Regions from separate parts of the Microaerobacter geothermalis genome, predicted to be linked through region 4. Evidence: riboswitches for the same ligand, from Rfam matches in the RefSeq annotation. Region 4 holds a riboswitch; each other region holds the start of a gene.
The links. A riboswitch is a leader RNA that binds a small molecule or an ion and turns the genes downstream of it on or off. The one in region 4 is predicted to bind S-adenosylmethionine.
Positions count from the first base shown of each region.

Region 1 (3,137 bases), on a different contig from region 4:
TCAGACGGGTCGACTTGGACATTTCTTTTCTTGTCTAGCTGTCTGACTAATATTTTAAGAATTTCAAGGGAGACTCCCCATTCTTCCGCAAGTACTTTTTCGTTTTGACGGAGTGCTTTTACCACTCCGGAACCAACTGTTCCTAAACCCAACAAGGCAATTTTTATCTTTTTCATTCTACTGATGCACCCCTTTTTTGCTTAAAAATGACTCAACCAGTGGGCCGATTCGCTCAAATTCTACCAAAAATCCATCGTGGCCAAATTTAGAATCAATCTCTATATAGGTCGAATCCACCCTGGCTTGCTTCAGGGATGACTGCATCTCTTCCATATGCTGGACAGTATATAACAGATCCCGGGTGATTCCAATCAGCAGCACCTTGGATTTTATGTGACTGAGAGCAGTTTTCCAGCCGCCCCTTCCACGACCGATATCATGGGAATCCATGGCTTTTAGGAGATAAAGATACGAATTGGCATCAAACCGGTCAACCAGTTTCTCTCCCTGATATCTCAAATAGCTTTCCACTTGGAAAACGGAGTCAAATTGGGTAACTTGATGGTCTTGTCTCATCGTTCTTCCGAATCTCTCTTCGAACAGGTCTGCGGTCCGGTAAGTAATCATTCCCACCATCCGGGCAATGGATAGTCCCTTAACAGGACCCCTTCCGGGATAATAATGTCCCCCTTTCCACTCCGGGTCAGACAGGATGGCTTGACGTCCGATATCGTTGTAAGCAATGGCCATTGGTGATAAATAGGCGGAAGTAGCCAGGGGAATGATATGCTCAATCATCTGGGGATAACTGATTCCCCATTCCAAAACCTGCATGCCTCCCATTGATCCCCCGATAACAGCATACAACTTGGAAATTCCCAACTTTTTCAAGAGTAGGTATTGCACATGGACCATATCGCGAATCGTTACTGTAGGGAAGTCCGCTCCATAGGGTTGGCCTGTTTTCGGATTTATGCTGGATGGCCCTGTTGTGCCGTAACAACCTCCAAGTACATTAGTGGTAATGACATAATACTGATTGGTGTCAATATACTTTCCCGGTCCAATCAGCCCGCTCCACCATCCCGGATTTTTTGTAGTCCCCACCGCTTGGGCATCTCCAGTTAGGGCATGGCAAACAAGGACAACATTACTCCTATCCCGGTTTAAAAAACCGGAAGTTTCAAAGGCAACCTCCACATGGGGCAACGTTTCTCCACATTCAAGGAGTACTTCGCCCAAGGATACTTTTTGAACCTGCATCACTTCTATTATATCTATAGCCATCTTTCATTCCCTCTCTCTTCACTCACAACTCCAAAAACATAAAATCCTCTTTATAAAGTAAAAATCCCCACTTCGATAAGAAGAGGGGTTAGCATCGGAACCAAGCCTCTCTTATCTTCCAGAACTCATCCGTTCTGCTGGAATTAGCACCTCTCCGAAGTCTGAACTTCGGGGTTGCCGGGTTTCATCGGGCCAGTCCCTCCACCTCTCTGGATAAGAGTCATCCAAGATATCAAGTTTTTAGTTCATCCATTTAGAATTGTTAGAATTCATATTAAGATATTCCCCGAAATATGTCAATCCATAAAATTTTGATTGTGATCTTATTGACTTATACCCATCGAATCAGTAAACTGAAGCTAGCTATTTGTTAACTATAAAAATTATAACGTTAACAGATAGTAAAAATGGGAAGAAATATAGAGAAGGGGAGGAGAAGAATATATGGGGAAGTCCTATCATTTAAAAATGTTGATTCTAACTGGATTATTTGCAGCAATTACGGTTATTTTTGCCCGAATCTCATTTACAACACCGTTGTCTGAATCTGTTCCGTTTACCCTGTCAATCATCGCCGTGACACTGACTGGAGCCGTATTAGGGAGCCGCTATGGAGCATTAGCCATGATTGTATACTTATTATTGGGAATTGCCGGAGCTCCTGTGTTTGCCCAAGGCACTTCAGGAATTGGAATTATCGTTGGAAAAACAGGAGGATACCTTATCGGATATGTCGTTGCTGCTTTTGTGGTGGGATGGATTGTGGAACAAGCGGCAAAGCGGGACAAACTTTCTTACGGATGGTTCTTGTTTGCCAATCTGGTCGGACTGTTTTTTATCTATTTACTGGGAGCCTTTCAACTAAAACTGGTTTTATCCCTCACCTGGGGGAAGGCTCTGGCTGCCGGTGTTTATCCCTTCGTTCCTTTCGACATCATCAAGATGATGATCAGTGCATATCTGGGCAGCATTTTGGTCAGCCGACTCATTTCTGCAGGTCAGCTGTCTTTTGGAAAATCACACACTGTATAAATTAACCAATGAAAAAACCTGCACCCGATGTTACAGCTGTGTACAGCTCTTGAAAGGGGCAGGTTTTTAATTTGTTTATAGACGTTAAATCTAACTTTTCCTTCATAGAGTGAGAGAGACCATCAGAAAATTGTTTACTTTGCTTCTTCCCGCTTTAAATAAGTTTGAAACTTCAAAGTGGCCAATATTACTCCTAAGAAAATTAAGCCCCCACCTATGAAAAACTTGAGAGAAAGCTCTTCGCCCAGAAGCAGCCAGCCTAGAAGAGCCCCAACTACCGGCTGAACGAAAAAAAAGATGGCGGCGGTTCCTGCTTCCAACAACTGAAAGCCCTTGTTCCAAAGGAAAAAGGCAAGAGCGGTAGATATGATTCCGGTATACAACACCCCGAGCCAAATCAAACCGGAAAAGGAAAACTGCACCGGGGTTTTGCTTAATTCCCACAACATGGTTGGGGTGGTGAAAATCAAACTAAACAGCATCCCATAGATGGTGACCATTAGTGTGGTATATTTTTGAGTAGCCATCCTGACATACACCGAATATAGCGCCCAGGTAATTCCAGCTAACAGTAAAACCAAATTACCGGTAAAATTAGATCCGCTAGGATCGAATCCAACAACAATCACAACACCAACGGTCGCAATAAAGATGGAAATTATTTTTTGAAAGGTCAATTTTTCCTTTAACAGAAAAAAGGCAAATATGGCAACAAAAGCAGGTGTGGACGATGTAATTAATGCACCCATCGAAGCATTGGACAAATAGGTCCCGACAAATTGGGCGCCAATGGAAATAAAGTAACCAACAAACCCAAT
Region 1 covers NZ_JAKIHL010000001.1:239,321-242,457, reverse strand. The annotation lists gene L1765_RS01235 (homoserine dehydrogenase) at 1-176, opposite strand, end outside; gene metX (homoserine O-acetyltransferase MetX) at 178-1,287, opposite strand; SAM riboswitch class I at 1,396-1,507, opposite strand; gene L1765_RS01225 (biotin transporter BioY) at 1,732-2,319, shown strand; gene L1765_RS01220 (DMT family transporter) at 2,454-3,137, opposite strand, start outside.
Region 1: it holds a riboswitch for S-adenosylmethionine, as region 4 does, so the genes downstream of both, metX (homoserine O-acetyltransferase MetX) here and L1765_RS09705 (nitrite/sulfite reductase) in region 4, are expected to answer to the same signal.

Region 2 (3,137 bases), on a different contig from region 4:
GAAGATTAACCCCCATAAATTGATATCCTCTCAAAATTCATATAGCGTAACAAATAAAGACAGGAAACAAAAAAAGAGCCAATCTTTTACCGATTGGCTCTTTTTGTTAAACTAAAGAAATGATCAATTTGTGACCCTTCGGTCATGCATGTTTACTTCCGTTATTGTATTTTTAGAAAGGAGAATCTCAATGAATCCGATCTCACATGATGAAATGGTGAATCAATTGGCTGAACGTGCCGAAAAATTAGTAGGACGATTTCTTCCAAATGATACATTTCGCAAGTTTTCCCAACCCAATACTCGGATGATGGTGGCTGTCATGGCCCTCAGATATCATCATCATGACTTGGCTTATGATATCTTTCATACCATTGCCGTTGAAGGACCTAAGGAAGATCAAAATGAGCATTTTGCCTATGTCCGTTCCTTGGCAGAAATGGCCGAAATCAACGGCTCAAGAGGAAATTATGAATTGGCGATCCAACAAATGGAGGAGGCCATTTCCCAATATCCGCCGCAAATGGGATATATGATGAGTATTGAGCATCTCAAGGTGTACTTGTGCGACTATTATTTTCACAAGGGTGAACAAGAAAAGGCGATTACCATGTGTAAAAGGCTGATTGAGGAAAAGAAGGAAGAATTTTATTCTTATTCATCACAAGAAGAAGCGAAATCAACGGTTGGACCTTCCCTGTGTTATGCCATTCATCAATTGGCACTGTTTTATCGCCAAATGGAATGGTGGCAAGAAGCCCTTGCTTGGATGAAAGAGCTTTATTTATTTGCATTACAGATCAATTATGAATTATGGGATAAGGCTGAAGACAAAGAAAATTCGGGAGAAAGAAAAGAGGCTTTTGACATGTATCAAGAAGCAATTTCCTATTGACATGTACATGTCTGCGTGGTAACTTGTAATCATGTCAAAAATGATATGAATAATATATCTCTTATTCAGAGAGGTGGAGGGACTGGCCCGATGAAGCCCGGCAACCCCCTTGGATTTTAAATCAGGGGAAGGTGCCAATTCCTGCAGGATTTTTCCTGAGAGATAAGAGGGGTCGGTTCGCTCAAAAACCTTTCTGTCTCAGGAAAGGTTTTTATTATTTAGTGAGGGGGTGTGCCATTATGATAAGGATTAAGAAATTGGAAAAAGTCTTTTCATCGGGAAAAAAGCAGGTGAAAGCCTTATCTGATATCAATCTTGAAGTTCAAAAGGGAGAAATATTTGGAGTGATTGGTTACAGCGGTGCAGGAAAAAGCACATTGATCAGGACGATCAATATGCTTGAGCCACCTACCTCTGGGAGCATTCAAGTGTCTAATGTGGAAATGACTCGGCTTTCAGTCCGTGACTTGCGGAAAGCCCGGCAGGAAATCGGAATGATCTTTCAGCATTTTAATTTGCTTTGGTCTAGAACGGTGAAGGAAAATATCGCTTTTCCTTTGGAGATTGCCGGAGTTTCTAAGGAGAATATTGAGAAAAGGGTGAATGAGTTGGTTGAATTGGTGGGCCTAAAAGAAAGGGCAGATGCTTATCCCTCTGAGCTAAGCGGTGGACAGAAACAAAGGGTAGGCATTGCAAGGGCTCTTGCCAATCATCCGAAGGTTTTGCTTTGTGATGAAGCCACTTCAGCTTTAGATCCGAAAACGACCGATTCTATTCTAGATTTGTTAAAAGAAATTAATGAAAAATTGGGGCTAACCATTGTTCTCATTACCCATGAAATGCACGTGATCCAAAAAATTTGTGACCGGGTCGCGGTAATTGAAAATGGGAAAATCGTTGAGATGGGAACGGTCCTTGAGGTTTTCAGCCATCCAAAAACAGAAATCGCAAAACGTTTTGTAAAACAGGTGACAGAACCGGATGATACATTGGAACAACTTCATGATTGGGAAGAACTGTTAAAGGATGGTTCTCTGGTGAAGCTGTCATTTCTTGGGGACTCGGCAGAAAGGCCGCTCATAAATCGTTTAATTAAAAAGTTTGATGTAGAAGTTAATATTCTTCATGGACATGTCAACCGGATACAAGGAAATTCCTATGGTACTTTGTTCCTGCAGTTGATCGGTCCGGAAGAGGAACAGAAGAAAGCCATTCGCTTTCTCCGTGAAGAGAAGGTGGAAGTGGAACATCTGGCCCAGAAGGGAGGGGAATAGGTGATGGAATGGATCACAGGATATTTTCAGAATGTGATGACCAATTGGGATGGAGTTCTTCTAGCGACAGGGGAAACTTTATACATGGTGATTGTTTCTCTATTCTTTGCTTCCCTTCTTGGAATCCCTTTAGGAGTTTTGCTGGTTATTACTAGTCCCGGATATATGGTGCCGATTAAATGGTTAAATTCCATTCTTGGTACGGTGGTTAATATTTTCCGTTCGGTTCCCTATATCGTTCTGATTTTGTGGGTCATTCCCATTTCAAGGATGTTAATTGGAACATCCATTGGACCGACTGCCGCTCTCTTTTCGCTTATTTTAGGCTCTGCCCCTTTTTTGGCAAGACTGGTAGAAACGTCCATTCGGGAGGTGGATAAAGGTGTCATCGAAGCGGCTCAATCCATGGGGGCGAACAATTGGCAAATTATACGAAAGGTGTTGATACCGGAAGCCCTTCCGGCGATTATCTCCAGCATTACCGTTACTTCTGTGGGGCTGGTCGGTTATTCTGCCTTCGCTGGAATTATCGGTGCTGGCGGTTTGGGAAGTATGGCCTACAATTTGGGATACAACTCATTCCAGGGAGATATTTTGTTGGTAACAACCATTCTGTTGGTTTTGATTGTTCAGTTGTTTCAATCCATTGGTGATTGGCTTTCCCGCTTAGTGGATAAGCGATAACTTATATATAAATTTAAGGACAAGGAGAGGAACATGATGAAAAAGTTTGGTATACTCGCTGTATTGGTACTTGCATTAACCGTTGTTTTAGCTGGTTGTGGAGGAAAAGAGGAAGTTTTGAAAGTTGGAGCCACTGCGGTTCCCCATGCGGAAGTATTGAATGAAGTGGTAAAACCGGCATTGGAGAAAGAGGGAATTAAGTTAGAAGTGGTTGTTTTGCAGGATTATGTGACACCAAATACCATGCTGGCCGAGAAAGAATTGGATGCAAACTACTTCCAGCA
Region 2 covers NZ_JAKIHL010000001.1:2,488-5,624, forward strand. The annotation lists gene L1765_RS00010 (anti-sigma factor domain-containing protein) at 1-9, shown strand, start outside; gene L1765_RS00015 (tetratricopeptide repeat protein) at 191-895, shown strand; SAM riboswitch class I at 954-1,064, shown strand; gene L1765_RS00020 (methionine ABC transporter ATP-binding protein) at 1,135-2,169, shown strand; gene L1765_RS00025 (methionine ABC transporter permease) at 2,173-2,853, shown strand; gene L1765_RS00030 (MetQ/NlpA family ABC transporter substrate-binding protein) at 2,890-3,137, shown strand, end outside.
Region 2: it holds a riboswitch for S-adenosylmethionine, as region 4 does, so the genes downstream of both, L1765_RS00020 (methionine ABC transporter ATP-binding protein) here and L1765_RS09705 (nitrite/sulfite reductase) in region 4, are expected to answer to the same signal.

Region 3 (3,137 bases), on a different contig from region 4:
TGGTCACGATTGGCCAAAATAATGCCGCAATCACAGGAGCAAAGGTAGCAGAATTTCTAGCAACCCATGCAAGGATATTCCACCATGCTGACTGCTCAGGCCTTAATACGGCGAAAACAATCATTAGTAAGGTAAGAAGAAGCAAGGACCATTTGGTATAACGAATCAAATCCGTTTCTGTCGCCTTAGGACGAATCGCCTTTCCCACATCCCTTCCAAGGCTGGTTGCACCAGAAAACTGGCAGGGGGCTCCCCAACTTAATGCCGCGGCCCAGAATCCAAGGAAAAACAATGCAACGAGAGGTGCAGGCAAGGTTTCCATGAGATAAAGGGGAACAGCAACAAGTCCCTTCGTTTCTCCGGGCACCACATAGGCAGCCGCTAATCCGAACAATACTGCGCCTATGATAAGGGGTACTCCAATAATCGCAGCTATGACTAGTCCTCTCTGCCCTTCTCTTTCTGTTTTGCAGGAAAGGGCCATTTGAAAAGCGGCCTGAGCCAATATTACATTTAAAATAAAGGTACCAAACCAGGCTACGATGGTTTGTATCCCCACAGTTGCAGGTTCAAAAAGCTCCGGCCTTTGCTGAAATAATTCTTTTAAACCGTTGATGCCAGGGTTGATGAAAAAGGCATATACGCCAATTGCCAGCATGATAAAAAATACGATAACATTGCTTAGCTGGGTAAAACCAATGGACCACATTCCTCCAAATTGAAGATATAGAAGGAGAAGCAATGCCGTTAAGGCCACTGACCAAACAATGGAAATCCCGGTAAATACACTTAGTGCTGAAGCAAAGGCTAGGGCTGTTGCCACAGACCACATGGGAAACGTTAAACCAGTAATAAGACCGGCTAATCCCCTGACTTTATCACCAAAGTGATCCCCAAGCAGACCGGAAATGGTGACCAATGCTCTTTTTCGAAAAGGAGCAACAAGAACCAAAGCGATAATTAAGACCTGAATTGTCTCGGCTACCCCATACCATATGGCAGAAACCCCTTTAAGATACGCCAGTTCCAGAATCGCTATATAAGAAGATCCGGAAAAAAGGCCGGTGATGCATACCGCTACAAAAAGGGTACTGAAATTTCTCCCTCCAACAAAGAAGCCATTCCCATCAACCGCTCTCGTTTTAGCAATACGACCCGCTGCAATTAACAGAACCGTATAAGCTAGTGCAATTCCAATAAACCAATAACCAACACTCGTCATCTGACTTTCACTCCTCTTCTCATCAATCTAAATGAATAATCAATTTCTCGTTATTGTCTTTAGTCTTCAGTTACGAGTAACCTAATCGAAAATTAAGATATTTTTGTTCAAAATGAAAACCCCCTTCGAGAAGGGGGTTAAGCAATCAAATAACCGACACCTCCCCTTATCTCTCAGAAATTGCATTTCTGCAGGAATTGGCACCATCTCAAACGTTGTAACGCTTGAAGGTTGCCGGGTTTCATCGGGCCAGTCCCTCCACCTCTCTGGATAAGAAGCAATAAAGATTATGAAATTGTGGTAAATTTAGATATGATTCTAATAGAGTGTACTTGTCTATGTCAATCCTTTTTTACAGTTTTGTTTTTTGCAAAATATTACATATCTGTTACAAGCAAAAACTCCCCATGCCGGGGAGTTGATCTGGACCGTGGATGAAATGGTATTATTTAAGACGAACATGGGATTTTCACCCATGTATCAGCCCATTTCTGTTTTTCCGTTCGGCAATAAATAAGGTTCTACATGAACATGGACATACTCGATATCATCAAAGCCGATTAATGCATCTTCAATATTTTCCGTCAGTTCATGACTTTCCATTACGGTTAATTCATGGTCCACTTCAATGGTTGCATCCACATACACGCTACTGCCATGATATCGTCCTTTCACATCAACCACCGTTCTGACCCCTTCAATGGATTTAATTTTGTCTTTAATTCTCTTTAATCGGGCCTCATCAAATCCATCGGTCAAGGAGAAAGATGCATGATATCCAATGCTCCAAGCGGTATGGACAATTAAAATCCCAACGATTAAAGCGGTAAGCGAATCCAACCAGAACCAACCAAAAGTTGAACTAAAAATACCAACCGCTGCACCCAAACTGACCAGGGCGTCGGAACGGTTATCATAAGCCGCAGCCATGATCGCCTGGCTTTTCACCTTACGGGCCAATTGTTTGTTATAACGGTAAACAAAATACATGACGATTGATGATGCGATGGCTACCCATCCCGCCAGGGGGTGGGGGGCGATTTTACCCTCATCCCAAAGGGAACGGAATGCTCCCCAGATCACATCTAATCCAACAAGGGCCATAATGCTTGCTGCAATGATAGCAGCCACCGTTTCTGCCTTATAATGCCCGTAACGATGATCCCGATCGGCCGGCCGGATGGCAATTCTTAAACCTACTAAAATGGCGATAGAACTGATAATGTCCGTTGTATTATTTAATCCGTCAGCTACCAATGCTTCTGACGCAGCCCAAATTCCTATGGAAACTTTAATGATCGATAAAATAATATAGGCGATTATACTAATCCATGCACCCTTTTGTCCCTGCTTTAACCTTAACCCTTGTTCCCCCATAATCTCCTCCCAAATAAATAAACTCCCCCCATATCCATGATAAGTAACAAAGTGTAAGTTAGTCCAGAGAAACGTTTTTTCATAAACGAATCAAAAATGTGATATAGAAAAAAAATTAACTTCGAGCAAAAATTATGGTACAAAATACCAATACAGGAAACGCCTTATTTTCAGATTTGTCCGTATAAATTGCACGTGTTATTTCTTCTTTCTTACCATAAACCAGAACAAACCTAGGATTGCTCCCAGTGGAAGCAGGACTAAAATAAACAAGTTTCTATAAGCTATAAAAATGGGATCATCCATGAACTTTCTCCTTCCGGTTTTTTCATTTTTTTAATTTCGAGGAGTACTAGCACCCCCGATTAATTCAGAACTTTCTCTATCATTTCTTTTAAACGTGCCTTTTCCCCATCGTCCACCACATAAAACCATAACGATAAGTTTTCGGTATATGGCATTCTCTGGCTAACTCCGCGAACGTCAGTGGTTTCAATTTTATCGGAAGAAAAGTCGGCAAATCTAGTAATTAAGGTGG
Region 3 covers NZ_JAKIHL010000001.1:214,248-217,384, reverse strand. The annotation lists gene L1765_RS01115 (sodium:solute symporter family protein) at 1-1,222, opposite strand, end outside; SAM riboswitch class I at 1,386-1,499, opposite strand; gene L1765_RS01110 (cation diffusion facilitator family transporter) at 1,703-2,599, opposite strand; gene L1765_RS01105 (LCP family protein) at 2,965-3,137, opposite strand, start outside.
Region 3: it holds a riboswitch for S-adenosylmethionine, as region 4 does, so the genes downstream of both, L1765_RS01115 (sodium:solute symporter family protein) here and L1765_RS09705 (nitrite/sulfite reductase) in region 4, are expected to answer to the same signal.

Region 4 (3,137 bases):
GGAAAGATTTTTTTTTAAAAATAAATCCGACTAATCCTATAAAAATTAATGTTGACACGAAGAAATAATTAACATTATAATTCTGATTAATAAAATATAAATTTATAGGAATTGGAGGAAATGAAATGCGTGTTGCAAACACAATTACGGATCTTATCGGAAATACTCCCCTCGTGAAGTTAAACAGAATCGTGGGAAGTGAAGATGCGGATGTTTATTTAAAACTGGAGTTTTTCAATCCTGGAGGCAGCGTAAAAGACAGGATTGCTATTGCTATGATTGAAGCCGCTGAAAAGGAAGGGAAACTGAAGCCAGGAGATACCATCGTAGAACCTACCAGCGGAAATACCGGTATTGGTTTGGCCATGGTTGCTGCAGCAAAAGGATATCGCACGATTTTAGTGATGCCGGAAACGATGAGTATGGAAAGAAGAAACTTACTTCGGGCTTATGGAGCTGAACTGGTACTTACACCAGGACCAGAGGGAATGAAAGGGGCGATAAGGGTGGCTAATGAATTGTTGGAAGATCATCCCAATTATTTTATGCCCCAGCAGTTTGAAAACCCTGCGAATCCGCAAATACATCGCGATACGACCGGGCAGGAACTGTTAGAACAAGCAGCAGAAATCGGGGGGATTGACGCTTTTGTTTCCGGAATTGGAACAGGGGGAACCGTTACCGGGGCGGGAGAAGTGTTAAAGGAGAAATTTCCTCAGTTGCATATTGTTGCTGTAGAACCAGCTGCCTCCCCAGTTTTGTCTGGAGGACAACCAGGTCCTCACAAAATCCAGGGCATTGGTGCCGGATTCGTTCCTAAGATTTTAAACACCGAAATCTATGATGAAATTATTACCGTTGAGAATGATGAGGCCTTTGAAACTTCCAGGAGAATGGCTCGAGAAGAAGGTATTTTGGGAGGTATTTCCTCAGGAGCTGCAGTTTTTGCTGCATTAAAAATCGCCAAAAGATTGGGTATAGGTAAAAAAGTTGTTGCAGTAATACCCAGCAATGGTGAAAGGTATCTAACCACCCCATTATATCAATTTGACATTTAATCAATTCAGACCCAAATAATTTCCTCTTATCCAGAGAGGTGGAGGGACTGGCCCGATGATACCCGGCAACCTTCAAACAGCAGATCGTTTGAGATGGTGCCAATTCCTGCAGAATGAAATTTTCTGAGAGATAAGAGGAGGTGTGGAACAAAAGATCATCCCCCTTCTCACAGGGGGATTTTTGCATAAAAAGAATAACAAAACGGAGGTTATGCATAATGCAAAAATGGTTAAGGGATCAGGGCGAAAAATTAAACCAAGTAGAATTGATTAAATTAGAAAAAGATGGTTTGGATGTCATTCAGGATATTTATCGTTACGCGGAGACGGGATATGACTCCATCACTCCTGATGATATGAATCGATTCAAGTGGGCAGGGATTTATGAGCAAAAGCCGAAGGAAGGTTATTTCATGATGAGGGTAAGAATTCCTTCAGGAATTCTTAACTCAGAGCAGGCAAGGGTGCTGGCTTCCATTGCTGTGGACTATGGTCGAAATCTAGTGGATATTACCACCCGGCAGGCCGTTCAATTCCATTGGCTTCAGATACAAGACATGCCCGATATTTTTCAGCGCTTGAAAGAAGTGGGGTTGTCTTCTTTCGAGGCATGCGGGGATTGCCCGAGGACGATTGTCGGAAATCCCTTGGCTGGTTTGGATCCTTATGAGTTAATCGATACGAGGCCATTGGCCCAAGAATTAAACGATTATTTCTTGATGAACAGGGATTTTTCTAATTTGCCTCGCAAATACAAAATATCGATTTCATCGAGCATTTATAATGCTGGACATGCAGAAATTAACGATTTAGCCTTTACTCCGGCTGTAAAAGTGATTGATGGGGAAGAAGTGATTGGTTTCCATGTTTGGGTGGGAGGAGGACTTTCGGCCAAACCTTATCTGGCGAAGCAACTGGATGTATTTGTCAGACCGGAAGAGGTGGTGAAGGTGGCAGCGGCGGTTACAACCATCTTCCGCGACTACGGATATCGGGAAAAACGTCATCGTGCTCGCCTTAAATTTCTGGTGGCCGATTGGGGACCGGAAAAATTTTGTGAAAAACTGTTTGAGCTGACTGGAGAACTTCCAGGGCGGGGAGAGGACAAAATTATCGGTTGGAATGCCGGATATTTTACAGGAGTTCATCCGCAAAAACAAGAGGGCTTAAAATATGTGGGATTATCTGTGCCTGTAGGAAGGATGACAGCCGAAGAATTGGAGGAACTGGCCCGGTTGGCAGATAAATACGGGGACGGTTCTTTAAGAACCTGCAACTCTCAAAATATTGTGTTGGCCAACATTCCGGATCATCGGATAGAGAAACTGTTGCAGGAGAAGGTCCTCGAGCGGTTGACGCCATATCCTAGAAATTTTACGGCTTTCGCTGTTTCTTGTACCGGAAATGAATTTTGCAATCTGGCCTTGGTGGAAACCAAGGAAAGAATGAGACAGTTGGCTTATTTCCTAGATGAGAATATTGAACTGGATGAGCCAATCCGAATGCATATGGTAGGCTGCCCCAACTCCTGTGGACAGAGGCAGATCGCTGATATTGGATTTCAGGGTGTGCTGGTGAAAACCCCTCAAGGAATGAAGGACGCCTTTGAAATTTATATTGGTGGCACATTAGGCCCCAATGCTGTCTTTAATGAAAAGTTAAAAGGCCGGGTATTGGGGGATGACCTCGGCCGAGTGGTTATACAGTTGATTGCCTACTATAAGGAAGAGAAGCAACCAGGTGAGAAGTTTTATGACTTTTCCAAGAGAACAGGAATAAAACCTTTCCAGGAAAGGTTAGATCAAATATTATCACAGCTTCAACAAAGTTAAAACCAAACCAAAGGAAAGGATAGTCGTACGATGTTCCTGTATAAATTGGAAGTTCGATTTGCCGATGAATCTTGGGCAACGGTAGTCACGATTGCTGGAGATGATAGGCAGGCATTCGAAAGTGCTAATCATCAGCTTGAGTGTCATTACCTACCGCTTAAAAAAATAACTGAAATGGCAATGGTGGAGAAAAAACCGGCCAAAAAGGGACACGGGTATGTGATTGAACCATGATTTGGACATACAT
Region 4 covers NZ_JAKIHL010000023.1:19,129-22,265, reverse strand. The annotation lists gene cysK (cysteine synthase A) at 126-1,058, shown strand; SAM riboswitch class I at 1,082-1,195, shown strand; gene L1765_RS09705 (nitrite/sulfite reductase) at 1,277-2,890, shown strand; gene L1765_RS09700 (DUF3906 family protein) at 2,921-3,124, shown strand; gene L1765_RS09695 (inorganic phosphate transporter) at 3,121-3,137, shown strand, end outside.